One region of the Ensifer sp. VA4 genome, then DNA from elsewhere that is predicted to be linked to it. Evidence: predicted binding sites of a transcription regulator. Region 1 holds the regulator's gene; each other region holds the start of a gene.

Region 1 (8,003 bases):
GTCAAGGCCTGAGACGCCCCACCGAAACCTACGGCCGTCGCAGCAGGCGGCGGCCGTCGATCCCTCGCGGCGCCCCCCCCCGCGTTACGCCGTGGCAGCGGGAACGAGAGGGCTCAAACACCCGATCATGATGCCGCAAGCCATTGCCCCAGAATGGCTATGCACAATCTTGCCGTTATTCTTGACGAAACCATCTTGCTGTAGAATACCCTGAAAGACCTGAAGCAAGGTGTTGCCCATGTATCGCGCTTTGACCCGCGACATAGAAGTTACGGTGGAGCCGTACTATCTCGAAGAGCAGTCGGATCCTGATGACGGCCGCTATGTCTGGGGCTATCGCATCGTCATTTCCAACCATTCCGACGCAGCCGTGCGGCTGATGACCCGCTACTGGCATATCACGGACGAGAACGGACAGGTCGATGAGGTCAGCGGTCCCGGCGTGATCGGCGAGCAGCCGCTGCTCAATCCCGGCGATACCTACGAATATTCGTCCGGCTGCCCGCTGGATACGCCATCGGGCGTGATGTTCGGCCACTACAGCATGGAATCAGAAGGCGGAGAGACCTTCAACGTGGCCATCCCCGCCTTCTCGCTCGATTCACCCGGGCTCGTGCGTACCCTGAACTAAAGCATGTCGCGCCAAAACGTGCAGCGATCCTGCGATAACGACATGCGAAATATCAAGGGCTTAAAGCGCAAGGGGCGATTCTGAAGGATCGCGACGCGCTTGTCCGGAGTCACGCCTGCTCCTGCGGCTGCACTTCGCTTGCTTCGAAACGGTAGGTCGTCGAGCAGAATTCGCAGGTGACCTTTACGACACCATCCTCGATGGTGCTTTCGAGATCATCCGCTTCCAGATTGGCGAGCACCGAACGGAGCTTCTCGCGCGAGCAACTGCAACGGTCATAAACCGCCTGCGGTTCATAGACGCGCACGCCGCGCTCGTGGAACAGCCGGTAGAGCAAGCGTTCGGTTCCGACCGTCGGGTCCGTCAGCTCGTCGGTGTCGATCGTCTCGACCATCACCTTGGCTTCCGCCCAGTGATCGTCGTCCTTGACGACGCTTTCGCCGTTATCGCCGTCGCCGCCGGAGAGATCAGGCTGGCGCATGCGCTCGGGCGCTTCCGGCAGGAACTGCGCGACCATGCCGCCGGCGCGCCAGCGATGGCGCGGCTTGCCGTTCTCATCGCGATCGAGCAGCTCGGCGACGCCGAGCCTGACCTTGGTCGGGATCTGCTCCGATTGGCGGAAGTAGACGCCGGCGATTTCTTCCAGCGTGGCACCGTCAAGTGCGACGATGCCCTGGTAGCGCTGGGTATGAGCGCCCTGATCGATGGTAAAGGCGAGCACGCCCTTGCCGAGCAATTCATGCGGAAGGGTGCGGCCATCCTTTTCGGCGGCGGCCAGCGCATCCGCATCGTAGCGGGCATAGGCGCGCACGCGGTCCGGCGTCGAGAAGTCGGCGACGACTAGATCGACCGGACCGTCCCCCTTCGTCTGGACGATCAGCTTGCCTTCGAACTTAAGCGAGGTGCCGAGAAGCACCGTCAACACAACGGTTTCGGCAACGAGCCGCGCGACCGGAAGCGGATAGTTGTGGCGCTCCAGAATTGCGTCCAGCATCGGGCCGAGCTGCACGGCGCGGCCGCGCACATCGAGACCTTCCACCTGGAAAGGCACGACGTGATCGTCACCGGCAAAGTCGAATTCACCAAGCCCTGGTGTCATGTCAGTCATGTCTTGCTCCTTGCATCAGCCAACTGCGTTACGCCCGGGACATTCCTATCCCCCCGGCGCAACGTGCCCGCTGTCTCAATTGATCCCGCGATGAACGGATTGTCCATCGGGGGTGTGCCGTTCGCCAACGCGCCGCGCACAACCCCGTTGCAGTCGGCGCTTCACTGCTGTCAGGAGCGCCCCACATGCCGCCTAGATCGTGTCGCACAGCGGCGATGTCAATAGCGCGCGCTCCCGCAGCAGCCACCGAAGCGCTGCGCCAGCGCGCACCTGCCGGCAAGGGGCTTAGACGAGCCCCATGCACCAGGCGATGATCGACTTCTGCGCATGCAGGCGGTTTTCGGCCTCATCGAAGACGACCGACTGCGGGCCGTCGATCACCTCGTCGGTCACCTCCTCGCCGCGATGGGCCGGCAGGCAATGCATGAACAGCGCATCGGAGGCCGCGTGCTTCATCAGCGCTTCATTGACCTGAAAAGGCTGGAAGACGTTGTGGCCGCGGGCACGATGCTCCTGGTTCATCGACACCCAGGTGTCGGTGACGACGCAATTGGCGTTGGCGACCGCCTGCTCGGCATCGTGACACAGCAGGACCTCGCCGCCGTTGTTGCGGGCCCAGTTCAGGATCTTGTCCTGCGGCTCGGAGCCCAGCGGCACAGCCATGTTCATGCGATAGCCGAAACGGGCGGAGCCTTCGATCAGCGAATGCAGGACGTTGTTGCCGTCGCCGGTCCAGGCGATCGTCTTGCCCTTCACCGGTCCGCGGTGCTCTTCAAAGGTCATGATGTCGGCCATGATCTGGCAGGGATGGGTATCGTCGGTCAGGCCGTTGATGACGGGCACCGTCGCATGCTCCGCCAATTCCAGCAGCCGCCGGTGGTCAGTGGTGCGGATCATGATCGCGTCGACATAGCGCGACAGGACCTTGGCCGTATCGCCGATGGTTTCGGCGCGGCCGAGCTGCATCTCCGTGCCCGACAGGAACAGAGTTTCGCCGCCGAGCTGACGCATGCCGACATCGAAGGACACGCGTGTGCGGGTGGACGGCTTTTCGAAGATCATCGCCAGCATCTTGCCGGCGAGCGGCTTCTCCGCGGTTCCGGCCTTGGTCGCCGCCTTTCGGACGCGGGCGTCGTCAATGATCGTCCGGAGATCGGCGGCCGTCACGGCCGAAAGATCGAGAAAATGTCTGGTGCCTGGCATCGTACTCGGTTCCTGTCTGAAAAATCGATCCCTGGTGCGCCACGCATTCCGCGTGAACGCACGAAGATCATTCTAACACCCTGTGTCGGCGTCGGTCCTATCCGTCAAGCAGCGGCGTTGCCGCCGGCCTTCCGCACTGCTTCGGCAGCGCGCTCGATGCGTGCGAGGCCTTCGCGTGCTTCCTCCGCCGTCACCGTCAGCGGCGGCAGCAGACGCAGCACATTGTCGCCGGCCGGCACGGCCAGGAGCTTCTCGGCGCGGATTTCCTTCAAGAGATCGGCTGAAGGACCCTTCACCTTGATGCCCAGCATCAGGCCGTCGCCGCGGATGTCCTCGATGACGTCCGGGTAGCGGTCTTTCAGCGAGGCAAGTCCCTGGCGGAAGACGAGCGCGACATCGCGCACATGGGTGAGGAAGCCGTCAGCGAGGATGACGTCGAGCACGGCATTGCCGACGGCCATCGCCAGCGGGTTGCCGCCATAGGTGGAGCCATGCGTGCCCGCCACCATGCCGGCGGCCGCCTCTTCCGTCGCCAGGCAGGCGCCGAGCGGGAAGCCGCCGCCGATGCCCTTGGCAACGGCCATGATATCCGGGCGGATACCCGCCCATTCATGGGCAAAGAGCTTGCCGGTGCGGCCGACGCCGGTCTGCACCTCATCGAGGATCAGGAGCAGGCCGAACTCGTCGCAGAGCGCGCGCAGTTCCTGCAGGAATTCCTTCGTCGCCGGACGAATGCCGCCCTCGCCCTGGATCGGCTCGATCAGGATCGCGGCGGTCTCTTCTGTGATCGCATTCTTGACGGCCGCGATGTCGCCGAACGGAACCTGGTAGAAGCCAGGGGCCTTTGGTCCGAAGCCTTCAATGTACTTCTGCTGGCCACCGGCGGCGATCGTCGCGATCGTGCGGCCGTGGAAGGCACCCTCGAAGGTGATGATGTGAAACTTCTCCGGCTGGCCGTTGGCGAAGTGGTAGCGCCGCGCCGTCTTGATCGCGCATTCCAGCGCTTCCGCACCGGAATTGGTGAAGAAAACCCGATCGGCGAAAGTGACGGCGGCCAGGCGGCGCCCAAGGCTTTCCTGCCCCGGAACCTCGTAAAGGTTGGAAAGGTGCCAGACCTTCTCGGCCTGCGCCTTCAGCGCCTCGACGAGATGCGGATGCGCGTGGCCGAGCGAGTTCACGGCAACGCCGGCGGCGAAATCGAGGTAGCGCGAGCCGTCTTCGGCGATCAACCAGACGCCCTCTCCTCGCTCGAAACGCAACGGCGCGCGCATGTAGGTATCGTAAAGCGGCGTGGTTGCAGTCATGCGAGGCTCTCCTTCACTCCAATCGGCATCGATCCCGCAGCTTCATGCGGCCCGATAAAAATCAAAAATGCCGCCTTTCGGCGGCGCAGGCACTATTCCCATTTCGCACCGCAATGTCAACAAAACCAAGCCTTGCAGCGCGATGGCGAGACCCGTTTCCCTGCGACGAAAAAATCGTCCGGAAGGGCTTGCAAAAATGCAACGCTGATCGAGCAAGTTGGGGAAAACTACGAATTCGATTCGGCGCGATTCCCCGGACTCTTGCCACGGAGTCCGGCGGTCAGTACGTTAACATTCAATTACTAGACGCATGCGGCGGACCTAGTCACCAAAAGAGTTATCGCGTTTGCAACCTCGGGGTTCAGCCGGGGTGCGGTGAGGGATTCTGCCATCCCCAACGCTGAGAACGGAGAGTGCAGAGATGAACTGGACTGACGAGCGGGTGGAGAAACTGAAGAAGCTTTGGTCCGAGGGCCTGAGCGCAAGCCAGATCGCGGCGCAGCTCGGCGGCGTCAGCCGTAACGCCGTCATCGGCAAGGTTCATCGCCTGAGCCTTCCCGGACGCGCCAAGGCTGGCGGCAGCACCACTGCGGCGGCCCGCCCGAAGCGGCCGACCTCGGCCCCGCGCGCCCCGAACTACGCCTCGCGTGTTTCGACCCGCACCGTTGCCCGTCCGTCCGGCGCCACCGTCCTCAAGGAAGAGATCGAGGTGGATCTCGTGGCCGAGCAGGACTTCAGCATCAGCACCGATGTGGTCGTGCCGATGTCGCGCCGCCTCGAGCTGACCCAGCTCACCGAACGCACCTGCAAGTGGCCGATCGGCGATCCGCTGAAGGAAGAATTCCACTTCTGCGGCAATGACTCGCCGGAGTCCTCGCCCTATTGCAACTTCCATGCACGGCTTGCCTACCAGCCGTCGGCCGAGCGTCGGCGGATGCGCTGAGGCTGCGCACAGGAACAAAAAAGGGGCTGAGCGGCCCCTTTTTTATTGCCTGTTGTTCGCCCCGCTCAGCTTTCGAGCGAGTAGCCGGCGCCGCGGACCGTGCGGATGACGTCCGGCATGGTCGAGAAATTCAACGCCTTGCGCAGGCGGCCGACATGCACGTCGACGGTCCGCTCGTCGACGTAGATGTCATGGCCCCAGACGCCGTCCAGCAATTGCGAGCGTGAGAAGACCCGGCCCGGAGAGGACATCAGGAACTCGAGCAGGCGGAACTCCGTCGGCCCCAGGCGAACTTCGCGGCTGCGGCGATGGACGCGATGGGTTTCCCGGTCGAGCTCGATGTCGCCGCAGCGCAGCAGCGTCGAGAGCACTTCGGGTTTCGCCCGGCGAAGCATCGCCTTGACGCGAGCCATCAGCTCCGGCGTCGAGAAGGGCTTGACCACATAGTCGTCGGCACCGGTCGCGAGACCACGGACGCGCTCGCTTTCCTCGCCCCGCGCCGTCAGCATGATGATCGGCAGCCGCTCCGTCTCCGGCCGCTGGCGCAGCCGACGGCAAAGCTCGATGCCGGAGACGCCGGGCAGCATCCAGTCGAGGATCAGAAGGTCGGGCAGGCGTTCCTGGAGCCGGATCTCCGCCTCGTCCCCCCTGAGGATCGTATCGACGTCGAAGCCTTCCGCTTCCAGATTGTAACGCAACAGGACGCTCAGCGCCTCTTCGTCTTCGACCACGGCGATTTTTGGCAACATCAGGTAACGTCTCCTTACCGCGAGCGCCGTGCGGCTCAATGGCCGGACCGGTGCTCAGACACTCTAAACTGGAGCAGTTCCGCCATTTTCAAAGGCGGTGCGAAAGCCGCATGCTTCAGATACAGGCATTCGGGGCCGCGACCGGAGCCGCGACCAGATGATATTCACGGGGCATGCATTGCGAACGGCGCGTCTAACGCTCAGTCGTTGACCGAGCCCAACGTCGACGTATTGTCATCCTTCGGGCGCTCGCCTTCCGGCTGGGCACCCGTCGCCATGTAATAGATCGTCTCGGCGATGTTGGTCGCGTGGTCGCCGATGCGCTCGATGTTCTTGGCGCAGAACAGAAGATGCGTGCAGGGCGTGATGTTGCGCGGATCTTCCATCATGTAGGTCAGCAGCTCGCGGAACAGCGAGGTATAGATCGCATCGATCTCCTCGTCCCGCTCGCGAATGCTGTTGGCCTTTTCCGGCGAACGCGAGGCATAAACGTCGAGCACTTCCTTGAGCTGCACCAGGGCGAGCTCGGCGAGGTGCTCGAGACCGCGGGCGAGCTTGCGCGGAATGCCGGAACCGGCGACCGCGATCACGCGCTTGGCGGTATTCTTGCCGAGATCGCCGACACGCTCGAGGTCGGCGGCGATGCGGATCGAGCCCATGATCTCGCGAAGGTCGGCGGCGACCGGCTGGCGCTTGGCGATCGTGACGATCGCCTTTTCGCCGATCTGGCGCTCGGCATCGTCGAGAATGGTGTCGTCCGAGATCACCTTCTGCGCCAGAGCCAGGTCGGAATTGACCAGGGCGCGAACGGATTCAGCGACCATCTGCTCGGCGAGACCGCCCATTTCCGAGATGCGGCGCGTCAGGTATTTCAGTTCTTCGTCATAGGCGGACATGATATGCATGGACATGATCGTCGATCCTTGCGGGCGCTTTCCAGTTACTGTTGCAGCCGTCATTGGCCTCAGCCGAAGCGGCCCATGATGTAATCCTGGGTGCGCTGGTCATCCGGGTTGGTGAACATCTTGTCGGTGTCGTTCTCCTCGACGAGATTGCCGAGGTGGAACATGGCGGTGCGCTGCGAAACGCGGGCGGCCTGCTGCATCGAGTGGGTCACGATGACGATCGTGAAGTTCGTGCGCAGTTCGTGGATGAGCTCCTCGACCTTGGCCGTCGCGATCGGATCAAGTGCCGAACAGGGCTCGTCCATCAGGATGACTTCCGGGCTGACGGCAACGGCGCGTGCGATGCAAAGCCGCTGCTGCTGGCCACCGGAAAGACCGGTGCCCGGTTCGTGCAGGCGATCCTTCACTTCGTTGAATAGGCCGGCCTTCTGCAGGCTGGTTTCGACGATCTCGTCGAAATCCGCCTTGGTGCGGGCAAGCCCATGGATGCGCGGACCGTAGGCGACGTTGTCGTAGATCGACTTCGGGAACGGGTTCGGCTTCTGGAAGACCATGCCGACGCGGGCGCGCAGCTCGACCACATCGATGGTCGGATCGTAGATGTCGTCCTCATCGAGGGTGATCTTGCCGGTGACGCGGCAGTTCTCGATGGTGTCGTTCATGCGGTTCAGCGTGCGCAGGAAGGTCGACTTGCCGCAACCGGACGGGCCGATCAGAGCCGTTACCGTGTTCTCGCGGATGTTGAGGTTGACGTCGAAAAGCGCCCGCTTCTCGCCGTAGTAGACCGACACATCCTTACCGATCATCTTGTAGGGCACAGTGTTCATTTTCTGATCCAAGGCCTTCTCGACTGCTGCTTCTGACATGATGTTCATAGTAATTACCTCACTACCAACGGCGCTCAAAGCGACGTCGCAACAGAATGGCGCCCAGGTTCATGACGACGAGGAAGATGAGAAGAATGATGATCGCGCCGGAGGTGCGCTCGACGAAGGCGCGTTCCGCCTCGTTGGCCCACATGTAGATCTGCACCGGCAGCGCCGTCGACGGCTCCATCGGCGAACCGGGATAGTCGACGACGAAGGCGACCATGCCGATCAACAGGAGCGGCGCGGTTTCGCCAAGCGCGTGGGCAAGGCCGATGATCGTACCGGTCAAAA
Region 2 (8,003 bases), on a different contig from region 1:
GTCGTGCTTGGCAAGATGACGGTTGAGCGCCTCGCTCTGCTGCAAGGCGGCAAAGAGCGTCGAGAAACGCAGGGCGACGAAGGCCATCAGCAGCGCCGCCACGATCGCCATCACGATGACGCTCGGCAACAGCTCGGCCCGGACGAACCCGCCTGGTGACTTCGGCATCCACGCCGCCACGAGGCAGGATGCGTCGGAGCAGCGCCCGACCGACGCGTAGACGCTCCCCTCCGGCCGCGCGGTGAGCGGCACGAAGGCAAGTCCACCGATACCCAGCCGCGCCGCGATCTCGCGCATCACCTTCGCCGTCACCGGCCGCACCGAAACCATGAGCACGGGCGCGCGACGCTCCGCAGGTATCGCCAGCGTTTCCGGGATGACCGCCTGCACGACCGCGACGCTCATGCGTCCGTCGATCTCACGCAAGTCCACGGCGTGAATTCCGGGCACGGCCGGCATCACCGACTGCGGGTCCGGTGTCACCAAATCCAGCACATAGGAGCCGTGATTGTTTCTGAGCGCGTTGTCGTAGCGGCGCCGGGCTTCGTCGAGCAGATCGTCCACCTCCTCGAGCGGAACGCGGGCAGCCTCGCTCGACACCGCAACGCCGTCCTTCAACACCGTCGAAACGTTGTGGTCGAGGTCCGTGAAGATCAGCCAGGAGAAACCGTAGTCTTTCCACAGCCACCCCGCCAGTTCGTCCGCAACGAAGGCGTCGCTGACGTGCCCTTTGGCGAGTTCCTGGTAGGTTTTGTCCCAGAAGGAGAGCTGCGCCTGGAATTGAACGACGGCATCCATCTGGTGGCGCAGTTCGTTTGCCACCAGCCGCCGCTCCGCCGAAAGGCCGAAGCGATCGGCCTCGGCGACCGAACGATCAAGAACGAAGATGAGGCTCGCGATGATCAGGACGGCGACCAGAGTGCAGGCGGCATGAATCGCCCAAACCGTTCTGCTCCGCTTCGCCAACCGCAACGTCTTGTCCACCACGCCAGTCCCCCTCACCCGCACCGGCCACGGCGAGCATTTTGGCACTCCTGCAAGCGCGATGCTCGGCAGCCGAATATGCCGGCACCCTAGCGACCAAATTAGAAGTTTGGCTTAAATAAGCTGGTGTTGAAATACTTAACGATTTCAACCGCCTGAATCGATCGACAATTCGACTGACAATCAGCAGTCGCAGGCGAAACCAAAAGGGGGCGCAGGCACCAGCCGACGCCGCATTCACCCATATTCGCGATCGCCTATCGATCGGCGCACGACGGTAGGGATCGCGTGCCGTTTTGCGTTGGCGCGTGATCGAGCAACAGCTTCGCCATATCGACATTGCTGCCTAGTGCCGCCTCGTCTCAGCTTTCCGGTTGATAACGCACGAAGGCGAAGCGGTCGCCGGCGGGAGACCAGTTGGGCACGTTCATCGTTCCCTGCCCGCCGAAGAGCTCGAACAGCACGCGCGCATTGCCGCCATCCATGTCCATCAGCCGCAGGCGGACATCGAGGTCGCGCGGATGATCGAAGACGTCGCCGTCATAGGAGAGCACCAGCAGATGCTTCCCATCCGGCGACGGATGCGGGAACCAGTCGCCATAGGGGCTGTCGGTGATCCGCGTGACATCACTGCCATCGGGACGGACGCGCCAGATCTGCATGCGGCCGGTGCGGCTCGAGTTGAAATAGATCCATTCCCCGTCCGCCGACCAGTCGGGCCCGTCATTGCGCCCTTCGCCGTGGGTCAAGCGCCTCTCCTCGCCGCCATCCACCGAAATCGTGTAGATGTCGAAGACCTGGTCGCGGATGCCGCAATAGGTCACCGCTTGCCCATCGGGCGACCAGCCATGCCAATAGGATGGCAGGTTGCCGGTGATCAGCCGCGGCGTTCCGCCTTCGGCCGGCAGCAGGTAGATCGCCGATTTGCCGAACTCGGTTTTGTCGCTGATCGCGATCGTGCCGCCATCGGGCGAGATGCCGTGATCGTTGTTGCAGAGCGTGGCAAAGCCGGTGTCGATCTCCGTCGGCTCCGAACCGTCGAAGCCGAGGCGATAAAGGCGGCCATCGCCGTTGATGACGAGATGCGCGCCATCCCGCGACCAGTTGGGCGCCTCGACCAGCCGATCCGTCTGCCAGACGACACGCGTTTCGCCGGTAACGATGTCATAGGTTTCGATGGAACTGCGCATACCGTTCTCCCGCCGCAGTCAAGCAGCTGTTTGCGTTCTTTCGCCCGCGCCGCCAGGACCTTGCCGCAGAGCGACTGCATCAAGATGGAATGGCGCTGCTCCCGCCAGATCGAGACGGTGCCCCGGGCCAACAGCAGCAGGATGCAGACGAAAGCAACGCCGACGATGACGACCATAGACGCCGAAGACCGGCGGCGTCGCGAAGTAGGCGATCTGCGCCGAAGGCTGCCTGGCAGCGGAAACGTCGCTTCCCGACCACAGCCGGATCAGCCGGATTTCGTCATCCGTGAACGCGGGACCGCCGTGCTTGCCCTCCCGCCCACCGAGGGCCTCACCGCCTATCCCCGGTCGCGGAAGCGGTTGGTGATCGGGTAGCGGCGGTCGCGGCCAAAATTCTTCTTGGTGATCTTGACGCCCGGCGCCGACTGCCGCCGCTTGTATTCCGCGATGTAGAGCAGGTGTTCGACCCGGTGAACCGTCGCTTCTTCGTGGCCGCGGGCCACGATCTCGTCGGTTCCCATCTCCTTTTCGACCAGGCATTCGAGAATATCGTCGAGCACCGGATAGGGCGGCAGCGAATCCTGGTCCGTCTGGTTGGGGCGAAGTTCTGCCGACGGCGCCTTGTCGATGATATTCTCAGGAATGACGATGCCCGAAGGACCCAGCGCGCCCGGCGGAACCGTCGTGTTGCGCCAGCTCGAAAGCGCGTAGACCTGCATCTTGTAGAGGTCCTTGATCGGATTGAAGCCGCCATTCATGTCGCCATAGAGCGTGGCATAGCCGACCGACATTTCCGACTTGTTGCCCGTCGTCACCACCATCGAGCCGAACTTGTTGGAGATCGCCATCAGGATCGTGCCGCGCGTACGGCTCTGGAGGTTCTCCTCGGTAATGCCGGATTCGGTTCCCTCGAACATGTCGGAGAGTGCGCTGAGGAAGCCTTCGACCGGTTCTGAGATCGGTACGATGTCGTAGCGGCAGCCGAGCGCGGCGGCGCATTCCTTGGCGTCCTTCAGCGATTCCTGCGAGGTGTAGCGATAGGGCAGCATGACGGTGCGCACGCGCTCCTCGCCGAGCGCATCGACCGCCAGCGCGGCGCAGATCGCCGAATCGATGCCGCCGGAAAGACCGAGCACGACATTCTTGAAGCCGTTCTTGTTGACGTAGTCACGGAAGCCGAGCATGCAGGCACGGTAGTCCGCCTCCTCCCGCTCCGGCAGGCGCGACTTCAGCCCGCTGTCGCAGTGCCAGCCGTTTTCGCCCTTCTTCCACTCGACGATGCTGATGGCGTCTTCGAACTGGCTCATCTGCAAGGCCAGCGACTTGTCGGAATTGAAGGCGAAGCTCGCGCCGTCGAACACCAGTTCGTCCTGGCCGCCGAGCTGGTTGGCATAGATCATCGGCAGGCCGGTCTCGATGACCTGCTTCAGCACCACCTGATGCCGCACGTCCACCTTGCCGCGATAGTAGGGCGAGCCGTTTGGCGACAGCAGGATTTCCGCGCCGCTTTCGGCCAGCGTCTCGCAAACGCCGAGATCGCCCCAGATGTCCTCGCAGATCGGAATACCGATGCGCACGCCGCGGAAATTCACCGGCCCCGGCATCTCGCCCTGGTCGAAGACGCGCTTTTCATCGAACTCGCCATAGTTCGGCAGATCGACCTTGTCGCGGACCGCGATGATCTTGCCGTCGTCGAGCACTGCCACCGAATTGTGCCGTCCGGTCTTGGCCTGCCGCGGGAAGCCGATGATGACGCCCGGGCCGCCGTCGACCGTCTCGGTCGCCAGCTTTTCGACCGCCTGGTAGCAGGCCTTCAGGAAGGCCGGCTTCAACACCAGATCTTCCGGCGGATAGCCGGAGATGAACAACTCCGTCAAAAGCAGGAGATCGGCGCCCTGGCGCGCCGCATCGGCGCGTGCCTCACGTGCCTTGGCCAGGTTTCCGGCGACGTCACCCACGGTCGGATTGAGCTGGGCGACTGCGATGCGGAGGAGCGAGGGGGCGGTCTTGTGAGCGGTCATGAGCGGGCCTGTCGGTCTCTTCTGAGCGATTGCATCTGGCTTTCGCAGTGTTCTTTAGCGCAATCCGCGGGAAAATACCCACAGGCAATCGCCGCTAGACGAAAAAATCCGAAAAATTCTGTCTTTCCCGGTTCTTATCCAGGGCAGTTGCAGCGCCGTCACGCGGCGGAAAGCTGTTCCCAACTCCCGTTAAGAAACCATTCATCCCCTGTTCAAAATGACGAGCGTATGACAGTTACACGACACATTTGTGAATTGGAGAATATATTGGCTAGTATCGATTCCGCTGTCGCGAGAGGCTCGCGCGTCTATGTCGATAGACCCGGCTTCACCGCGCGGCACGCCAAGACGCTCGCGGGCACCCGCAGCGCATTGTTCTCCCTTTTCGTCGCAGCTGCTCTCGTGTTCGTCGTCGAACTGGTCGTGCGTCAGTCGATGACCGATACGGTCGCCTATTTCCTCGACCCCATGCGCCCGGCATTGACCACGGTCGGCGCCTTCTTCCTCATCCTGCTCGCCATCGACGGCATTTTCGGCCGCGAGCACAAGTCGGCCGTGGTGATGGCGCCGCTTGCCGTCATACCGGCCGTCATCTGCCAGCAGAAGCAGGTCTTCCTGTCCGACCCGCTCTATCCGACAGATTTCCTGTTCGGCCGCCAGATCATGGAATTGATGCCTGTTCTGGTGAAGGATCGGCCCTGGACCGCCGTCGGCATCGCCGTCGGCCTCGTCGCTGGGGTCATCGCGATCGCCCTCTTGCTGCGTTTTGCCTGGCGGAACTTCCCCAAGCTGACGACGCGCGAGCGCGTGGCTCGGCTCGCCTTTGCGCTGCCGCTGCTCGTCGCCTTCTGGAACATCATGGATTACAACCAGTTCTCCTGGATCCGTGACCGCCTGAAGGTCCTCCCCATCATGTGGGACCAGACCGAGAACTATAAGCACAACGGCTTCGCACTCGCTTTCGCCATCAATCTGCCGATGGCCAATGTCAGCGCGCCCGCCGGCTACATGGCCGATGCCATCGATCGCATTCCGGTGAAGCCGCTTCCGGCCGGCACCTCGCACCGCGGCAAGCCCGACGTCATCGTGCTGATGAGCGAGTCCTTCTGGGATCCGACCCGCCTGCCGAACGTCAAGCTCTCGCCCGATCCGATGCCGACGATCCGCGAGATGCAGTCGGGCAACGTCTTCTCGCCGGAATTCGGCGGCATGACCGCCAATGTCGAGTTCGAGGCGCTGACCGGCTTCTCCAACGCCTTCCTGCCCTATGGCAGCATTCCGTACCAGCAGTACATCCGCAACCCGATCCCGTCGCTTGCCACCTTCTTCCGTGGGGAAGGCTACGTCTCGCGCGCCATCCATCCCTTCCAGAGCTGGTTCTGGAACCGCACCGCCGTCTACAAGGCCTTCGGCTTCGACACGTTCAGGTCGGAGGAGAACATGCCGCCGATGCAGAAGCGCGGCATCTTCGCCTCGGACGAGTCACTGACCAACGAGATCATCCGCCAGGCCGATGCGATGGACGACCCGTTCTTCTTTTTCGCCGTCACGCTCCAGGGCCATGGTCCCTATGAGGCGAACCGCTACGCGAAGAACACCATCAAGATCGAAGGCAACCTGCCGGAAGGCGACCGCCAGGTGCTCGCCACCTATTCGCAAGGGATCAAGGAAGCCGACGACAGCCTGAAGAAGCTGATGGACTGGGCGAAGAAGCGCGATCGCGAAACGATCATCGTGCTCTTCGGCGACCACCTGCCGCCGCTGAACACCGTCTATACCAATACCGGCTTCATGAAGGGCGTCACCGCGGAGCGGAAGGGTTCGAAGGACCAGATGAAGGCGCAGCATGAAACGCCGCTGGTCGTCTGGTCGAACAAGACAGGCCCGAAGAAGAACGTCGGCACGATCAGCCCGGCCCTCCTCTCCTACACGATCCTCAAGCAATCCGGCTACGAGCACCCCTACTACACCGGGTTCCTCGGCAAGGTTCACGACCAGTTCCGCGTCGTCGACCGCTACATGCTGATCCGCAAGAACGGCAAGGAAGTCGCCGAGTGGTCGCGCCAGCCGAAGGTGCCCGCTTTGCTGCGCGACTATCGCTTCCTGCAGCACGACATGATGTTCGGTAAACGTTTCTCGACCGACCGGTTCTTCAAGTCTCACGCCGAACTCTTCGCAAGCGCGGCTGAAACCCACTGATCCGTGAGGGCCGGACCGGCTGCATCCGGTCCGGCTCTCTGTATTTTCCGGCCCCGCCTGATTTTCCTTGCGGCATCTGCGCTCTAGATTGCTTCCGGCCAACACCGGAGATCGCCATGCCGCATTTCAACGACCTATCAAAACAGCTTTTCGGCAAGCCGCTGAACGAGCTTGGCGAAATCGAACGTCGCATTCTTGCGCACGCCCGCGATCGGCGCACCGTTGCCACCGATTCACATGCCGCCTTTACGGCCGGGCTTTCCTTCGGCGACAGGCTTGCCGACAGCATCGCCCGCGTCGGCGGCTCGTGGAGCTTCATCATCGGTTTCTGCGGCTTTCTCGTCTGCTGGGTCCTGGTGAACTCCGTGCTGCTCATCACCGGTGCGTTCGACCCCTACCCCTATATCTTCCTCAACCTGGTGCTTTCCATGCTTGCCGCGCTGCAGGCGCCGGTCATCATGATGTCGCAGAACCGCCAGGCCGAACGCGACCGCTTCGCCGCGTCCAAGGACTACGAGGTCAATCTGAAATCGGAAGTCGAACTGATTGCTCTGCACCACAAGGTCGACGACGTGTTGCTACGCGAGATTTCGGAGCTGCGCGCTGACCTCGCAACCCTCAACCGGCAGCTCGAACAATACCGTTCAGCACCCGGCCGGGACTGAGCGCGAACCACGACACCCTGGATCCGCCCCCGGCGCGAGGCGAAACGCAGGCCCCGCGGATCAGTTTCGTTGCCATCCGCCCATCGGCCGTCCGGCTGCTTCGGGCCGGTAAAACGCGCCAATTTTCATAAACACTAATTCAACTCAAAATATATTTTTTGCAACATTTTTGCGAAATCGTCGCGGATTCAACAACTTATCAGAGTATGAAAAAATTAACGTTTGAGGGGCATCGTACGGATGCAGGGACATTCGAAAAGAATACAGCAACGTGGGTACGCGGAGATGCTGCAATGTCCAACTTCAAGCGCCTTTTAGGCGGCCGAGACGGCGCCGCTGCAATCGAATTTGCAATCATAGCGCCGCTCTTCTTCCTTTGCGTGCTGACTTTGATCGCCTACGGCATCTATCTCAGCACAGCCCATTCCATACAGCAGATCGCCGCCGATGCCGCGCGCACAGCCATCGCTGGGCTATCGGAAAGTGAACGCGAGCGCCTCGCGACCGACTATATCCAGCGCACGACCATGGATCAGGCCTTCATCAAGTCCTCTCGCATGGTCGTCACCGTCAAGGACGACGCCAACAACACCAACCAGTTCACCGTTCGGATCAAATACGACGCCGCAGACCTGCCGATTTTCAATCTTTTCACATTCGCGATGCCGAGCAGCGAGATCGAGCGCTTTGCAACCATTCGTGTCGGAGGGGTCTGACATGTCGTGGAAATCAACGCGACTGCGCGGGCTGCTCCGATCGCGGGACGCAAACATCGGCATCTCCGCCGCGTTGGTCATGCCGTTGGTCGTCGCCTCCATGGGGCTCGGCATCGACTACGGTTATCTGACCGTGCAGAAGCGCGAGATGCAGTCGACGGTCGACCTCGCCGCGATCGCGGCGGCGGCCAACATCTCGTTGGCCGAGAAGGCCGTGCTCAATCATTT
Region 3 (8,003 bases), on a different contig from region 1:
GGCACGGCTTTTGCCGCTCTTCCGTTCTAATGTCAAAGACGGCGTCCGGGCGGCGACAGCATGTCGCAAATGAGGCAACCAATGAGTGTGACCGAAAGGCGACACTCGGCCGCGTCGCGCTTGTCCTCGCAACATAGCTTGATCCGCTTTCGACCGCGGGTGTATGCCATATCCATGCAATGGAGCGATCAGGCCATTATTCTCGGGATACGGCGGCACGGCGAAAGCTCGGCCATCGTGGAGGTTATGAGCGCCGCCCACGGCCGGCATCTCGGCATGGTGCGCTCCGGCCGCTCGCGCATCATGCAGCCGGTGCTGCAGCCGGGCAATTCGGTGGAAGTGACCTGGCGCGCCCGGCTTGACGAGCACATGGGCGAATTCCGCATCGAACCGGTGGAACTGCGTGCCGCCCGGCTGATGGAGACGGCGACCTCGGTCTATGGCATCCAGGCTCTCGGTGCGCTGCTGCGGCTCCTCCCGGAGCGTGACCCGCATCCGCATCTCTACGAGGCGCTGACCGTCATCGTCGATCATCTCGCCGATCCGGCCGATGCCGGAGAATTGTTCGTGCGCTTCGAGCTTGCGGTTCTCAACGACCTCGGATTCGGGCTCGATCTGACGGAATGTGTCGCGACCGGTGCGCGCACCGAACTGGTCTATGTCTCGCCGAAATCGGGCAGGGCGGTCTGCCGGGCGGCGGGGGAACGCTATGCCGACCGGATGTTGGCGCTGCCGGAGTTCCTTTCCGCGCAAACGCGCCGGGCGGCGGATCACGACAGCCTTGCCGCCGCCTTCCGCCTGACCGCCTTCTTCCTCAACCGCCATGTCTATGAGCCGCGCGGTCTCGACGTATCTTCCGCGCGCGACGGCTTCGTCCATGCGGCGCTCAAGGCGCTGAAATCCCATCCTTCGGCCGCCTGACTGAGCAGCCTGACCCAGGAGTATTAGATGTTCCAGGAGCTTTACCCCGGCATGCCCGTATCTGGAATCGGCGTGCTGCCCCTCGATCGTGTTGCCCGCGACGGGGGCCTCAAGGCGATGCAGGACCTCTTGAGCGGCGATCTGCCGGCTCCGCCGATGTCGGCGACGCTGAAGTTCGGCCTGACCGAGGTCGAGGAGGGCCGGGTGGTCTTCAAGGGATTGCCGACCGAGGAACATCTCAACCCGCTCGGCACGGTTCATGGCGGTTGGACGGCGACGATCATGGACTCCGCGCTCGGCTGCGCTGTCTTCACCACGGTTAAACCGGGTGAAGCCTATACGACCGTCGAGTTCAAGGTGAACCTCGTCCGGCCGTTGCTCCCCGGAATGGGGGAGGTCTTCTGCGAGGGGCGCATCGTGCATCGCGGCCGGACGATCGCGACATCGGAAGCCTGGCTTCGCGACGGCAACGGCAAGCTGCTGGCCCATGGTACTGAAACCTGCGCGATCTTCCCGATCGACAATCTGCGGCGTTAAAAGCAATTCCAGGAAAAGTGCGAAGCGGTTTTCCGTCCGGAATTGCGTCGCCAAAAACAACTCCGGAAACAAGAACGCCGCGCAGAGCTGCGCGGCGTTCGTTTGCGATCCGCAGTCCTGATCAGCCGATGCGGCCGCCACCCTGCTTGGTCACGGCGACGACTGCCGGGCGAACCGGCATGTCATCCTTAAAGTCGGGCCAGCGGGTTGCCGGCGTCTCGTAGGTGGCAAGGCCGGCGTCGCCCGGATGCTGGACCGAGAGGAAGAAGCTATCCGACGTCGGGTTGAAGCAGGGACCACACATTTCGGCACCAACCGGCACGCGGAAGAAGAGCTTCGACGTGCCGCGGGCGGCGCCGTCCGTGTCGATCGCCCAGATGCCGTCGGTGCGGCCGGTTTCCTTCTGGTTGTTGCCGTCGGTCGCCACCCAGAGGCGGCCGTCGGCGTCGATGGCGCAATTGTCGGGCATGCCGAACCAGCCGTTCTTGGTGGTGGCGGTCGAGAACGAAGCGCCGACCTCGGCAACACTTGGATCGCCGCACTTCAGCAGCACGTCCCAGCGGCTCTTCAGCGAAGCGAAGTCGCCGTCGGTCTCGGTGATCTCGACGATATGGCCGAAAGCGTTCTTGGCGCGCGGGTTGGCGGCGTCGACTTCTTCGGCCTTGCGCTTGGTATTGTTGGTCAGCATCACGTAGACCTTGCCCGTCTTCGGGTTCGGCTGCACGTCTTCCGGACGGTCCATCTTGGTGGCGCCGAGTGCATCGGAGGCAAGACGGGTGTTGATCAGCACGTCGGCCTGGGAGGCGAAGCCGTTGGCTTCGGTCAGCGGGCCCTCGCCGTGGACCAGCGGCATCCAGGTGACGGTGCCGTCTTCATCGAACTTGGCGACATAGAGCGTGCCTTCGTCGAAGAGATCCATGTTGGCGGCACGATCATCAGGGTTGAACGTGCCCTTGGTCACGAACTTGTAGACATAGTCGAAACGCTCGTCGTCGCCGGAATAGAGCACGACGCGGCCATCCTTGTTGACGATCGATTCGCAGCCTTCATGCTTGAAGCGGCCGAGTGCGGTGCGCTTCTTCGGCACCGAAGTCGGGTCCAGCGCGTCGACCTCGACGATCCAGCCGAAACGATTGGCTTCGTTCGGCTCCTTGGAGACGTCGAACCGGTCATAGAAGGAGGCCCATTCATACTGGCCGCCCGGGGCGCCCAGGCGCTTGAGTTGCTTGTATTCGGGATGATCCTCGGCAATCTCGCCGCCGAAATAGCCGTTGAAGTTTTCTTCGGCCATCATGTAGGTGCCCCAGGCGGTGACGCCGCCGGCGCAGTTGTTGATCGTGCCGAAGACTTGTCTGCCCGTCGGATCGGACTGCGTCTTCAGGCGGTCATGACCGGCGGCGGGGCCGGTGATCTGCATCTCGGTGTTGACGGTGATGCGGCGGTTGTGCTTGCCGTCGAGAACCGGCTGCCATTTGCCGTCGACCTTGCGGATCTCGATGATCGTGCCGCCATGGGCGGCCATCTCGATGTCGACCAGTTCCTTGGTATATTCGCCGAGAATGACCTTCTCTTCCTCGACTTCCTTGCCGTCCTTCGTCACCTTTTCCTTCACGACGCTGGCGAACGCCGGGAACATCAACTCGGCATTGGTGTACTCGTGGTTGACGACCAGGAGACCGTGGTCGGCGCTGCCGTCGAGCGGGATGAAGCCGACATAGTCGTTGTTGTAGCCGAACAGTTTTTCCTGGGCGGCGGCCGTCTGGTTCTTCGGGTCGAACTCCGGGCTGTCGGCGAAGATCTTGTCGCCCCAGCGCAGCAGGATATCGGCATCGTAGCCTTTGGCGACATGGTGCTTTTCATCAACGCCGGCTTCGATCTCGGTGAAGTCGAAACGCGAACCTTCTTCGGCGCGCGCTTCTTCGGCGGTCAGGAGAGCGAGCGGGCTGACGGTCGTCGAAATCGCGGCAACGGCAAGCGAGCCGCCGATAAACGAGCGGCGCGAGAAGCGGCGATGGATGATGTCGCCCATCGTCGGATTGGTGGAACAGTTGTGGCCGATGTCTTCCAGCTCTTCCCTGCGTTCCGTCAGCGTCTTGAATTCGGTCTCTTCCGTCTGGCCGAGATGCTTGTCCATGATCGGGTCTCCTGGTTGAACGATGGAAACCACCGCGTGCGACGGCGGTGCTCATCCGCCTGTATCAGTTGCTCGATGACAGTTCTGCGACATTTCCGTGAAGAGATTACAGCACTCGCCCCGTCTACGGCATGTTTCCTTAAACCGTCTTCGATTTAAGGAAACATGCGGCAATTCAGGTGCTACAGCGATCTTTGCGCGTCGGGCGGGACGCGCGGCGCTGTAGACATTTGGCGAGCGCGCAAAAGTTTGTATGGTTGCGCGCGGTTTGCATGTGCGACTGTCAGGGGAAACCATGTTCGAACTCTTTGATCTTTTTGCCGTTATCCTGGCGCTTGCTGCTTTGGTCGGCGGTCGCAGGACGGCCGAGCGGCTGGAGCGTGAACTCGCCACCTTGAGGGCGGAGGTCGCAAGCCTGAAGGCCTCGTCGCGCGATGGCGTTGAAGCCGAAGGCACGAGCGAAGAGTTTGCCGCTGCGCCCGAATTGCCGACGGAAACGGAGACGGTTGCCGCCGTCGGCCTGCCGGCAAGTGTGCACGAGGGTGAGCGGATCCTTGGCGACGCCGAGAAAGCGGCGGAAGGCATCGAGGGCGACGGGACGATCGCCGCCGGCACGGAAGCGCCGCAGCCGGTCATGGCCGCGCCCCGTAAAGCCGAAAGCCTGGAAAGCCGTCTCGGTGCGCGTTGGGCCGTCTGGGTCGGCGGCATCGCGCTGGCGCTCGGCGGCGTCTTCATGGTCAAATATTCGATCGATGCCGGCCTCCTGAGCCCGGCGGTTCGCCTCACGCTTGCCGCCCTGTTCGGCCTCCTGCTGGTGGCCGCGGGGGAGGTCATTCGCAGGCGCGCCGTGCCTGTCATCGCCAATGAGTTCCAGAACGCGATGATCCCCGGCATCCTGACGGCTGCCGGTGCCGTCACCCTCTTCGGCGTCGCCTATGCCGCCTACGACATCTACGGCTATATCGGCGCGGGCTCAGCATTCGTTCTCTTGGCCGCGATCTCGCTGGCGACCGTCGGTCTGTCGCTGCTGCATGGACAGGCGCTCGCCGGCCTCGGTCTGCTTGCCTCGCTCGCAACGCCGGCACTCGTCTCCAGCGACGAGCCGCGCCCCTGGGTGCTCTTCGGTTTCCTGTCAGTCGTCTGGGTGGCGACCCTCTTAGCCTCGCGGCTGCGGACCTGGACCGTAGTGCCAACTTTGGCCAATGCGGGCATCGGGCTTTGGGGGCTCGCCTATATCAGTGCGGTTTCGCCATTCGAACCGCTGCCGGTCGCTTTTGCGCTGCTGGTGATGATCGCGGGCACCTGTCTTATCTGGCCGGGGGCCACGGAAGCAGCGCCTGCGGCCGAGGTGCCTGACGGAGTGGCGCGACGCGGCGCCGTTGCCGGACCGTGGGAGCGGCTGTTTATCCCGCCGCATGCGGCAATTTCCATTTCCGCGGCCATCGCCGCCACGGTTCTGGCGCTCCTTCTCATCAGCCCGGCGGTGACCGCGGTCAAATATCCTGTGACGGAATTTGCCGTGGTCATTGCTGCGCTGGCAGCGCTCGGAGCGTGGCGGACGACGGCGGTCTATCCCGCCGTGCTTTCTGCGGTCGGCGCAGTCGCCGGCGTCTGGAGCCTGACGGCGCTGAGCGGCGTGCTCGCCTATCTCGATCCCTCGCTGGCCGATGCTCTCCCGACGGTCGTGCTGCCCGGGCGGACCGCCATGATCACCGCGATGCTGCTTGCGGCGCTGTTCGTGGTGCTCGGTGGCTTCGTGCTGTCGCGCCGCCTCGTCACGCATCCGCAATATTCGACCCTCTGGGCCGGCATTGCCGCGGGCGTTCCGATCGCGCTGACGGTCATGTCATTCCTGATGACCGGTAACTATGCCTTCGACCTGCCGCACGGCCTGTTCTCGCTCGTCCTCGGCGCCGTGCTGCTCGCGCTGGCGGACTGGCTTTACCGACATGACGGCGGGACCGAGGCACGCGACACGGCGGCTGGCCTGCTGGTCGCCGGTTCGTTCGCATTCTTCGTTCTTGCGCTTCATGCCTGGACGGACGGATTGGTCACGACGCTTGCGATTGCCGTGCTCGGTACGGCCTATGCGCTCGCGACGCGCATCCGCACCTGGCCGATGCTGCCCTGGATGACCGGCGCGGCGGCCGTCGTCGTTCTCGGACGCATCGCCTGGGAGCCGACGATCGTCGGTGCTGGCAATCTCGGCACCACGCCCGTCTTCAATGCGCTGTTGCCCGGCTACGGCATTCCCGCCGCGCTCCTCGCCGGTTCGGCCTACTTCCTCAGGTCCTGGCCGGATACGCGCGTGCGCAACCTCCTGCAGGCGCTGGCGAGCCTCTTCGTGCTGCTGACGCTCGCGATCCTGGTGCGCCATGCGATGAACGGCGGCGTGCTCGACAGCTCGGTACCGACGCTCGGCGAGCAGTCGATCTACACGCTGCTGGCGATCGGAGCGTCCGCCATCTTCATGAGCCTCGACATGAAGTCGCCGAGTCCCGTCTTCCGTTACTGCGGCATGGGCCTCGGCGTACTCTCGATGTTGTCGGTGCTGTCGGCGCATCTCCTCGGCCTCAATCCTTACTTCAGCGGCGAGCTCCTGGGCCGTATCCCGTTCTTCGACCTGCTGCTGATCGGCTATCTGTTGCCGGGGCTCGGCTATGCCGGGCTCGCCTGGTACGCGCGCGACAAGCGGCCTTTGCCCTATGTCATGGCGCTCGCGGTCAGCGGCGCGGTCCTTGCCTTCGCTTGGGCCAGCCTTACCGTGCGCCGCGCGTGGCAGGGGGAAAACATCGCGGATTGGAAGGATTTCCTGCAGGGAGAAACCTACACCTATTCTGTCGTCTGGCTGCTGCTCGGCGTGCTGCTGCTCGTGCTCGGTTCGCGCTTCCATGCCAAGAGCATCCGCATCGCTTCGGCCGTTCTCGTCTTCGTCGCCGTGTTGAAAGTGTTCCTGATCGACATGTCCAACCTCGAAGGTTTCCTGCGGGCACTGTCCTTCATCGGCCTTGGCGGGGTATTGATCGGCATCGGGCTTTTCTACCAGAAGATCCTGTCCGGTGTCGGCGCCGCATCGACGGCGCCGACGAACCCGACCGAACAGCAATAGGATGTCATGACACGCATTTCGAAACTCGCGGCCGCCTTCACGCCGCATGAGGAGCTCGCAGCGGTGCTGTTGCCGCATGCCTTTGCCGCCGATGACGGGTCGCATGATGCCGCCCATCTGATCCGCGTCTGGAAGAACGCCGCACGCATCCATGCGGAGGAGGGCGGGGATGCCCGGCCGCTTGCCGCAGCGGTGCTGCTGCATGATTGCGTTTCGGTCGAGAAGAACTCGCCGTTGCGCACTGAGGCATCGCGGCTGGCGGCGGAGAAGGCGACAGGCATCCTGCAAGGTCTCGGATGGGACGCGGCGGACACGGCCGCGGTGGCGCATGCCATTTTGACTCACAGCTTCTCCGCCAACATTCCGCCGGAGACGCTGGAGGCGAAGATCCTACAGGATGCCGACCGGCTGGATGCGATCGGCATGGTCGGTGCCGCCCGGTGTTTCTACATCGCCGGGCGCATGGGCAGCGGCCTCTATGATCCGCTCGATCCGCTGGCGGAGGCAAGGCCGCTCGATGACAAGGCCTTCGCCATCGACCATTTCGAAACCAAGCTTTTCCGGCTGGCCGATGGCTTCAAGACCGAAGCTGGCCGCCGATTGGCCATGGAGCGCGAGCAACGGCTGCGCGACGTGCTTGCCATGATGCTCGATGAAATTTAGAGCAAATCCAGGAAAAGTGTGAAACGGTTTTCCGTTCGGATTTGCGACTTTTCAGAAACTGGATCATTTCCCCGTTTCCTCGAAACAGAAAAATGATCTAGCCGTTTCAACGGATTATCGCGACCTGGTGAATCGGATCGTCAGGCGCTTGAATCAATTTTTGAAGATGAAGGAATTGCCCATGAAGGTGACCGGCCTCAACATTCATCCGCTGAAGAGCGGCCGCGCGATCGCCCGCGAGATGGTTACCGTCAATCTCGACGGTGTCGAGGGCGACCGGCGTTTCATGCTGATCGAGCCGGATGGGCGCTTCATTACGCAGCGCGAATTGCAGGCGCTGGCGAAGGTCGAAGCCAGCCACATCGATGGCGGCGTGCACCTGAAGATGGGTGGCAGCGAGATTGCGGTACGCTTTGATCCGGATCGCCGGCTCAACGTCCGGGTCTGGGGCAGCGAAGTCGATGCTGCCGTGTCGGACGATGCGACGGACGCGGTTCTGTCCGCATGGTTCGCCCGCCCGGTCAAGCTTGCCCACATGGACGCCTCGGCCGAGCGCCTGGTCGGTGCCGAATGGGCGGGTACGGCGGCACCGGTGGGCTTTGCCGATGGCTTCCCGATCCTGATCACGACGACAGGCTC
Region 4 (8,003 bases), on a different contig from region 1:
GGGGCTTGCCTTGGTCCAGGAATTCTTGAGCTTGTCGAGACGGGTGCGCTCGTCCTTGAGCCCGGCCGCGACGAGCGCCTTGCGCAGCGACGGGATGCGGCCGGAGAGCAGGTCCGCATGGATCTCAGGGAAATCGAGCTTCAGGCGCTGCATGTCACCGGTTTCGTCGCGCTTGGTTTTCTTCGACATGCTCATTCCCGCGTCGTTCGTCCAGGCCGTTTCAGCGGAAACGTCCCGTCTCCGCAGCCGTGTAAATAAGGCGAAGGGGCGCTTTCGCGTTTCTGGCGCAGCGGCGCGGATCAAGCAGCGTGCCTGAGCCGAGCTGATCTCGTCCAAGCCTCCGCCGCGCTCCGCGCTTCTGCGCGACATGCTCTAGCGTGGTCGATCGCCCGGCGCGAGCGAAATAGCCCACTATCCTCTGTCCTTTGCGGACCATTGCCGATAGAACCGGGATCGAAGCGGTGCTGCGGCGCGATATCCGATCGGTATGTTCGCTCGACGCCTTGACGTCATGCATCCAGCTTTACGCAAGTCCCTTCGCCTATCGTCACCTCAATGGCCGGGATGTGACACGGCGAATGAAGGACAATGATATGTCAAAGGATATCGAACATTACCGCGACCCATCCGATTCGATGGTCGCCCTCTATCTCGCCAACAACGACGGCGACGAACTCACCGATGCCCTGGTTGCCGCGCTTGAAGACGCGTTCCGAATTCTGCGCGACGAGATCTCCGGCGAGACGATGCACTGAAGCGGTGACGCATCCGGAAGCGTCAGCGCCAAGCGGCGTAGGCGTGCTTCGGTGGGCTCGCATTGACCACAGCGGATAAGGGGTTGTAGGGGTCCGCTTGGGTAAGCCCCCCTTGCTAACGGATGCGCTGGCTCAGGCCACCGGCCAAGCCAGGCTGCTCACAGGCCGGGGCGCCGTTGCATAGCGATCGCCTGCCACGTCAGTTATTCCGCAGCAGCGCCTCCACCGAAAGCGCGGCCGTCAGCACGGCCGCATCCGTTCCATTCTGCCCCACCAGCATCATGCCGGCCGGGCGCAAGAGGCCCGGCATCGGCAGCGTGATGGCGTTCAGGTCGAACTGGTTGGCGATCTGGCAATTGCGCAGCAACAGATCCTCCACGCGGTTGTATTCCGCCCGGTCCGCTTCGACGCTTGCGATCGGCACGGCGGCGATCGGCGTCGTCGGCAGCGCGATGAGATCGTAGGGCGAAAGCCGCTCGTCCATTGCGGCGGCGAGCCCGCGCCGCGTTTCCAGCAAGGCGGCGATGGCCGCATCGGGTACGGTGAGACGGCGCCGAAGCGGGAGCTTGACCCTGTCGTCGACGGGGGCCGCGGCGTCATTCAGCCAGCCGGCATGGATGCGGCTTGCCTCCATGCCGGCGATCGAGCCGATCCTGGTTGCTTCGCCGAGCTTCTCGATCAGGTCCTCTAGCGTGAAGTCGACGATTTCGGCGCCGGCCTTGGCCAACCGGTCGAGGCTTGCCGAGAAAGCATCGGCGATTTCGGGCGAGAGGTCTTCGAGCAGCCTTCCCCGGGGAAGGCCGATGCGAAGCCCTGCAATCGGGCGGGCGACGGGCGGTTTCGGTTGCTCGCCGGCGATCACGGCGTCAGCCATCGCGCAATCGGCAACCGTTCGCGCAAGCGGCCCGAGCGAATCGAGGACGGGCGACAGCGGAAAGGCGCCGGCGAGCGGGATGCGGCTGGCGGTCGGCTTGAAGCCGACGATGCCGTTCAGTGCCGCAGGGATGCGTATGGAGCCGCCGGTGTCGGAACCGATGGCGATGTCGCAGGTGCCTTCGGCAGCCGAAACCCCGGCGCCGGAAGATGAGCCGCCGGGGATGAGGCTCTCGTTGGTGGCGTTGCCGGGCACCGGGTAGTGCGGATTGAGGCCGACCGCGGTGAAGGCGAACTCGGTCATGTGGGTCTTGCCGATGATCACGGCACCGGCAGCGCGCAGTCGCTGGACGACGAGGGCATCTTTCTCGGCCGGGACCGCATTGCGGCGGATGATGGAGCCGGCAAGCGTCGGTTCGCCCGCAATGTCGAACAGGTCCTTGATCGAAACGATCTTGCCGTCGAGCGGACCAAGGCTCGCGCCGTCCCGTCGGCGTCGGTCGGAGGCATCGGCTTCCGCGCGGGCATTTTCCGCACAGAGGCGTACGAAGGCTTTTTCTTCGCGCCGGCGATCGTTGAGCCGGCTCAGGATCTGTTCCAGGCGGTCGCGGGCGGGAGCGTTGGCGAAGTGAGACACGATGATGACCTGTCGATTTGGTGTCGCGGCGCGGCGGCGTGAGGCGGGATCGTTGCCCGGATTCGCAGTGCGGTCAGGCGTTCTTCTTTGATAGCAGCATTGGCGGCGAAAGCCATTGCTGCGATGCCGATGAGATGGTCTCGACCTTCACCGAACTGTCGCCAAATCGTTCAAATAGTTTCATGCGGCTGTTACGTCGCTGACATCGGCATGACCAAAGGTCCGGCACGCGCGGTCGCGCTGCCGAATCGGAGGTCTGTTTGGCCGATATCCTCAAGACGCTTTCCCGGCGTTCTTTCCTGCTTTCCGCCGGTGCCGCGGGGTTCGTCGCCTCATCCGGCCTTGCAACACCCTTCTATGCCAGAGGCTACGGCCGACCGGAGTTCATTCACGGCGTGCAATCGGGCGATGTCGATACATCCTCCGGCATGATCTGGACACGAGTGGATCGACCGTCGCGCGTGTCGGTCGAATATTCGACGACCGAGAGCTTCGCCAATTCGGTTCGGCTTGCCGATCTCACGGCGACGCCCCAAACCGATTGCGCGGTCAAGTGTTCGCTCGACGGGCTGCTGCCGGACCAGGATATCTTCTACCGTTTCACCGCCACCGATCTTTATGATGTCAATCGTGTCTCCGAGCCGGTGGTCGGCCAGTTTCGCACCGCCCCTTTGCGCAAGCGCTCGGTCCGGTTTGTCTGGTCCGGCGATACCGCGGGCCAGGGCTGGGGCATCGACGATATCGGTATGAAGACTTATTCGACCATGCGGCTGCACGAGCCGGATTTCTTCATTCATTCCGGCGATACGATCTATGCCGACAATCCCATCCCCGACGAGGTCCCGCTTCGCGATGGCGGCGTCTGGAAGAACCGGGTGGTCACGCATGAGAAGCGCGACGTGGCGCGCACGCTGGAAGAATATCGCGGCCAATGGAAATACAACCTGCTCGACGAGCATGTCCGGCAGCTGAATGCCGTCTGCCCCACCTTCTATCAGTGGGATGACCATGAGGTCCTGAACAACTGGTCGGCCTCGACCGATCTTCGCGACGATCCGCGCTATCCGGAAAAGGATGTCGCCGTCTATGCCGAGCGGGCGGCGCGGGCGTTCAACGAAATGACGCCGATCCGCACGCCGGCGACGCAGCCCGGACGCATCTTCCGCAAGGTCGGTTACGGGCCGCTGCTCGACGTGTTCTTCGTCGATCTCAGGTCCTATCGCGGCGCCAACCAGGGCGAGGGCGGCGGCGCGCTGTTCGGCTGGCGGCAGGCGGACTGGCTGAAGCGCGAACTTGCCGCCTCGCGCGCGGTCTGGAAGGTGATCGCCTGCGACATGCCTGTTGGACTCGTCGTCTGGGACGATTATGCCAACAGGCGCGGTTCGGACGCGATCGCCAATGGCGACAATGGTGCGCCTCAGGGACGTGAGCGCGAATTCGCCGATCTCCTCACCTTCATCCGCGACAATGGCATCAACAACCTCGTCTGGCTGACGGCGGACGTGCACTACACCGCCGCGCATCGCTACGATCCCGAACGCGCTGCCTTCAAGGACTTCACGCCCTTCTGGGAGTTCGTGTCGGGGCCGCTTCATTCCGGCACCTATGGGCCGAAGGAACTCGACATGACCTTCGGGCCGGAGGTCCGCTTCATCAAGGCGTCCGGCGGCGGCATCGACAGCAACCTGCCGCCATCGGCCGGTCTGCAGTTCTTCGGCATCGTCGATATCAACGGCCAGACGGAGCAGATGACGGTCCGTTTGATGGACCGGCAGGACCAGGAACTCTGGCGGGTGACGCTCGATCCGGCCGCGATTGCATGACGAATCTGGTCCGGGTCGGCCACTTCCCAAACCCTGTTTGCGAGACCCCCGGCGGGTGCAAACCCATGGCCTACCGGCATTTGAACGCGGCGCTCGTGCGCGCGCCCCCTTTCGCAATCGCAAAAAAACCTGTATGAGCGCGACCATTGAAAAAGCGGCGTGGCCCATCGGGGCTTGCCCTGAACCTCCGAGACGAAAAATGAGCATTCGTAACATCGCGATTATCGCGCACGTCGACCATGGGAAAACGACCCTTGTTGACGAGCTCCTGAAGCAGTCGGGCTCGTTCCGCGAAAACCAGCGCGTTGCCGAACGCGTCATGGACTCGAACGACCTCGAAAAAGAGCGCGGTATCACCATTCTTGCCAAGGCGACTTCGGTCGAATGGAAGGGAACCCGCATCAACATCGTCGACACCCCCGGCCACGCCGACTTCGGCGGTGAAGTCGAGCGCATCCTGTCGATGGTGGACGGCGCCATCGTTCTCGTCGACGCTTCCGAAGGCCCGATGCCGCAGACGAAGTTCGTCGTCGGCAAGGCGCTGAAGGTCGGCCTGAAGCCGATTGTCGCGATCAACAAGATCGACCGTCCGGACGGCCGCCACGAGGAAGTCATCAACGAGGTCTTCGACCTCTTCGCCAATCTCGACGCCTCCGACGAGCAGCTCGACTTCCCGATCCTCTACGGTTCGGGTCGCGATGGCTGGATGAACGTCGCTCCCGAAGGTCCGAAGGACCAGGGCATGGCGCCGCTACTCGATCTCGTCCTGAAGCACGTGCCGGAGCCGACGGTTGCCGACGGCCCGTTCCGCATGATCGGAACGATCCTCGAAGCCAACCCCTTCCTCGGCCGCATCATCACCGGCCGCGTTCACTCGGGCTCGGTCAAGCCGAACCAGGCCGTCAAGGTCCTCGGTCAGGACGGCAAGCTGCTCGAATCCGGCCGTATCTCGAAGATTCTTGCCTTCCGCGGCATCGAGCGTCAGCCGATCGAAGAGGCCCAGGCAGGCGACATCGTCGCGATTGCCGGCCTCACCAAGGGCACCGTCGCCGATACCTTCTGCGACCCGTCGGTCACCGAAGCACTGACCGCCCAGCCGATCGACCCGCCGACCGTCACCATGTCCTTCATCGTCAACGATAGTCCGCTTGCCGGCACCGAAGGCGACAAGGTCACGAGCCGCGTCATCCGTGACCGCCTGTTCAAGGAAGCGGAAGGCAACGTCGCGCTGAAGATCGAAGAATCGTCCGAGAAGGATTCGTTCTTCGTCTCCGGCCGCGGCGAATTGCAGCTCGCGGTCCTGATCGAGACCATGCGCCGCGAAGGCTTCGAACTGGCCGTGTCGCGTCCGCGCGTCGTCATGCACAAGGACGACAACGGCCAGCTGCTCGAGCCGATCGAAGAAGTGGTCATCGACGTCGACGAAGAGCATTCCGGCGTCGTCGTGCAGAAGATGTCGGAGCGCAAGGCCGAAATGGTCGAGCTGCGTCCGTCCGGCGGTAACCGCGTCCGCCTGGTGTTCTTCGCGCCGACCCGCGGCCTCATCGGCTACCAGTCGGAACTTCTGACCGACACCCGCGGCACGGCGATCATGAACCGCCTGTTCCACGACTACCAGCCTTACAAGGGTGAGATCGGCGGCCGCGTGAACGGCGTTCTCCTGTCGAACGACGCCGGCGAATCGGTTGCCTACGCGATGTTCAACCTGGAAGACCGCGGCCCGATGATCATCGACGCCGGCGAGAAGGTCTATGCCGGCATGATCATCGGCATCCACACCCGCGACAATGATCTGGAAGTGAACGTGCTGAAGGGCAAGAAGCTCACCAACATGCGCGCCGCCGGCAAGGACGAAGCCGTTCGCCTGACGCCGCCGATCCGCATGACGCTCGAGCGCGCGCTCTCCTGGATCCAGGACGATGAACTCGTCGAAGTGACGCCGAAGTCGATCCGCCTGCGCAAGCTGCATCTCGACCCGAACGAGCGCAAGCGCTTCGAAAAGGCCCGCACCGCCGGCGCTGCGTAAAGGAAGAATGCCCCTCATCCGCCTGCCGGCACCTTCTCCCCGCAGACGGGGAGAAGGGAAATGCCGCGCTCGCTCAAGTCCCCTCTCCCCGCTTGCGGGGACAGGGCCAGGGTGAGGGGCAGTCCCATGCTGCGACTTCGTCGACTATGAAACCCCGGAGCGATCCGGGGTTTTTTGCTGTGTGTGCCACGGATGGGCGACTTGCGGATAAAGTTAAAAAGGCGTTAACCTTCCACAGGGAGCCGTTAAAGTTGCCTGTGGGTTAACGCTGGCCGGCAACCGGGCGGGATTCCTGTTCGCCCTGTGTGCGTTTAGAGTCGCGAGTCATGAAGACTGTTTCGATCGAGGTCCGGCCTGGAGAGCCGCAGGAAGCGGCGGCGATTGCCGACGTGCACCGCGTTTCGTGGTTGCAGGCCTATGGCGGTCTCATTCCCCATCGTCCACTGGTTCAGATGGTCAACCGCCGCGATGAAGTGTGGTGGCGCAAAGCGACGCGCGGGCCGGCGACGCTGCTCGTCGTTGACGTTGCCGGAACCATTGCCGGCTATGCAACGCTCGGCCTCAGCCGCGCCAAGGCGCTGCCGCAGGAAGGCGAGATCTACGAGATCTATCTCAGGCCGGAATATCAGGGCATTGGTCTCGGACGCATCCTCTTCGGCGAAGCCAAGAGCCTGTTGCGTTCGCTCGGTTGCCGCGGCCTCGTCGTCTGGTGCCTCGAGGACAGCGAACACGCCTACCAGTTTTTCCAGGGCGCCGGCGGCACCGATATCGCCGAAGGCATGGAAGACTTCGGCGACAAGCACCTGAAGAAGGTCGGCTTCGTCTGGAACTGATCCGCTCCGCCCTGCGGACAACCCCCTGAAATCGAGGGCTTATTCCGGCAGCTGATTGTTGGGCTCGGCCGCCTTGTCGCCGCGCGTGCCGTGATAGCTGGCCTTGTCGATGCCGCAGCGGAAGGTCGGCGCCACTTCGTCGGCGATCTTGCGGGCAAGGGCGTTCGGATCGGGATTGGCAAGCGCATCGACATAGTCGGCGACACAACCCTTGCCGTCATCCTTCTGCGCGACCTTGGAGACGACGAGGACCTGGCCCTGAAGCGCGGGGACCGAGGCGCCCGAGGCGTCCGTGTTCTCGATAAACCAGCGCAAGATCGTCGCGACCGGGGTGCCGCCCCTGGCAATCCGCCACTCCACCGTCGTGCCGGTATGGTTGAACGGGATGAAGCTCTCGAAGGCATCGTCAGCATAGCGCTGGTTCAGGTGGCCGAAGGAGACGCTCTGGCGGATGTCGGCTTCCTTGAACCGAACAGGGTAATCGGCGTGCCCGGGGCAGGTCATCAGCACATACATGCCTTCCTCTTCCGCGATCGTCTTGCACTTGTCGCGGCCGATGTCGATGTAGACGCTCTCATTGGCCATCACTGATCCGGCGGACAACAAGACCAGCGCCACGGCTGCAACCTTTCCGTTCATCGTCATCTCCCTCGAACGAGATTTGGGCGCTCTTGCAAGACGTTTCGCGAAGACAAAACGAGCGGTTGAATCTGCGCTACGGACGAAAGTTATGTTGCATCGCGGCATGTTTCCCTTTATCCGACGGGCACACTTCTCAACCGACCCTGGAGTAGTCCATGCGCATCGACGCGATTTCCATCGGAAAGAATCCACCAGAAGATGTCAACGTCATCGTTGAAGTTCCCGTCGGCGGCCATCCGATCAAGTACGAGATGGACAAGGAAGCCGGCACGCTGGTCGTCGACCGCTTCCTCTACACGCCGATGACCTATCCGGGCAATTACGGCTTCGTGCCGCATACGCTCTCGGACGACGGCGACCCGATCGACGTTCTGATCTGCAACACCCGTCCGCTGGTTCCCGGCTGCGTCATCA

The links. Region 1 encodes PhoB, which activates phosphate uptake and scavenging genes when phosphate is short. Its sites were predicted from a motif close to TGTCATNNANCTGTCAT; they were not measured.
Region 2: a site for PhoB is predicted at 4,424-4,440, ahead of AC0C6X_RS11970 (LTA synthase family protein). Genes of this name have one in related genera too.
Region 3: a site for PhoB is predicted at 3,668-3,684, ahead of AC0C6X_RS11175 (PhoX family protein). Genes of this name have one in related genera too.
Region 4: a site for PhoB is predicted at 2,444-2,460, ahead of AC0C6X_RS08590 (alkaline phosphatase D family protein). Genes of this name have one in related genera too.

The regions. Positions count from the first base shown of each region.
Region 1 covers NZ_JBVQPO010000001.1:624,114-632,116, forward strand. The annotation lists gene AC0C6X_RS02915 (O-succinylhomoserine sulfhydrylase) at 1-12, shown strand, start outside; gene apaG (Co2+/Mg2+ efflux protein ApaG) at 239-631, shown strand; gene AC0C6X_RS02925 (Hsp33 family molecular chaperone) at 741-1,739, opposite strand; gene argF (ornithine carbamoyltransferase) at 2,025-2,942, opposite strand; gene AC0C6X_RS02935 (aspartate aminotransferase family protein) at 3,047-4,246, opposite strand; gene AC0C6X_RS02940 (GcrA family cell cycle regulator) at 4,668-5,189, shown strand; gene phoB (phosphate regulon transcriptional regulator PhoB) at 5,255-5,938, opposite strand; gene phoU (phosphate signaling complex protein PhoU) at 6,139-6,852, opposite strand; gene pstB (phosphate ABC transporter ATP-binding protein PstB) at 6,903-7,718, opposite strand; partial or broken gene AC0C6X_RS02960 (PstA family ABC transporter permease) at 7,732-8,003, opposite strand, start outside.
Region 2 covers NZ_JBVQPO010000006.1:107,905-115,907, reverse strand. The annotation lists gene AC0C6X_RS11985 (sensor domain-containing diguanylate cyclase) at 1-987, opposite strand, end outside; gene AC0C6X_RS11980 (TolB family protein) at 1,347-2,174, opposite strand; gene AC0C6X_RS11975 (NAD+ synthase) at 2,513-4,195, opposite strand; gene AC0C6X_RS11970 (LTA synthase family protein) at 4,463-6,394, shown strand; gene AC0C6X_RS11965 (DUF1003 domain-containing protein) at 6,511-7,059, shown strand; gene AC0C6X_RS11960 (TadE/TadG family type IV pilus assembly protein) at 7,353-7,775, shown strand; gene AC0C6X_RS11955 (TadG family pilus assembly protein) at 7,777-8,003, shown strand, end outside.
Region 3 covers NZ_JBVQPO010000005.1:364,661-372,663, reverse strand. The annotation lists gene recO (DNA repair protein RecO) at 175-921, shown strand; gene AC0C6X_RS11180 (PaaI family thioesterase) at 949-1,458, shown strand; gene AC0C6X_RS11175 (PhoX family protein) at 1,580-3,592, opposite strand; gene AC0C6X_RS11170 (DUF2339 domain-containing protein) at 3,888-6,701, shown strand; gene AC0C6X_RS11165 (HD domain-containing protein) at 6,708-7,364, shown strand; gene AC0C6X_RS11160 (MOSC domain-containing protein) at 7,546-8,003, shown strand, end outside.
Region 4 covers NZ_JBVQPO010000004.1:294,708-302,710, forward strand. The annotation lists gene AC0C6X_RS08575 (hypothetical protein) at 1-189, opposite strand, end outside; gene AC0C6X_RS08580 (hypothetical protein) at 594-755, shown strand; gene AC0C6X_RS08585 (amidase) at 955-2,265, opposite strand; gene AC0C6X_RS08590 (alkaline phosphatase D family protein) at 2,526-4,088, shown strand; gene typA (translational GTPase TypA) at 4,288-6,114, shown strand; gene AC0C6X_RS08600 (GNAT family N-acetyltransferase) at 6,441-6,947, shown strand; gene AC0C6X_RS08605 (hypothetical protein) at 6,987-7,586, opposite strand; gene ppa (inorganic diphosphatase) at 7,745-8,003, shown strand, end outside.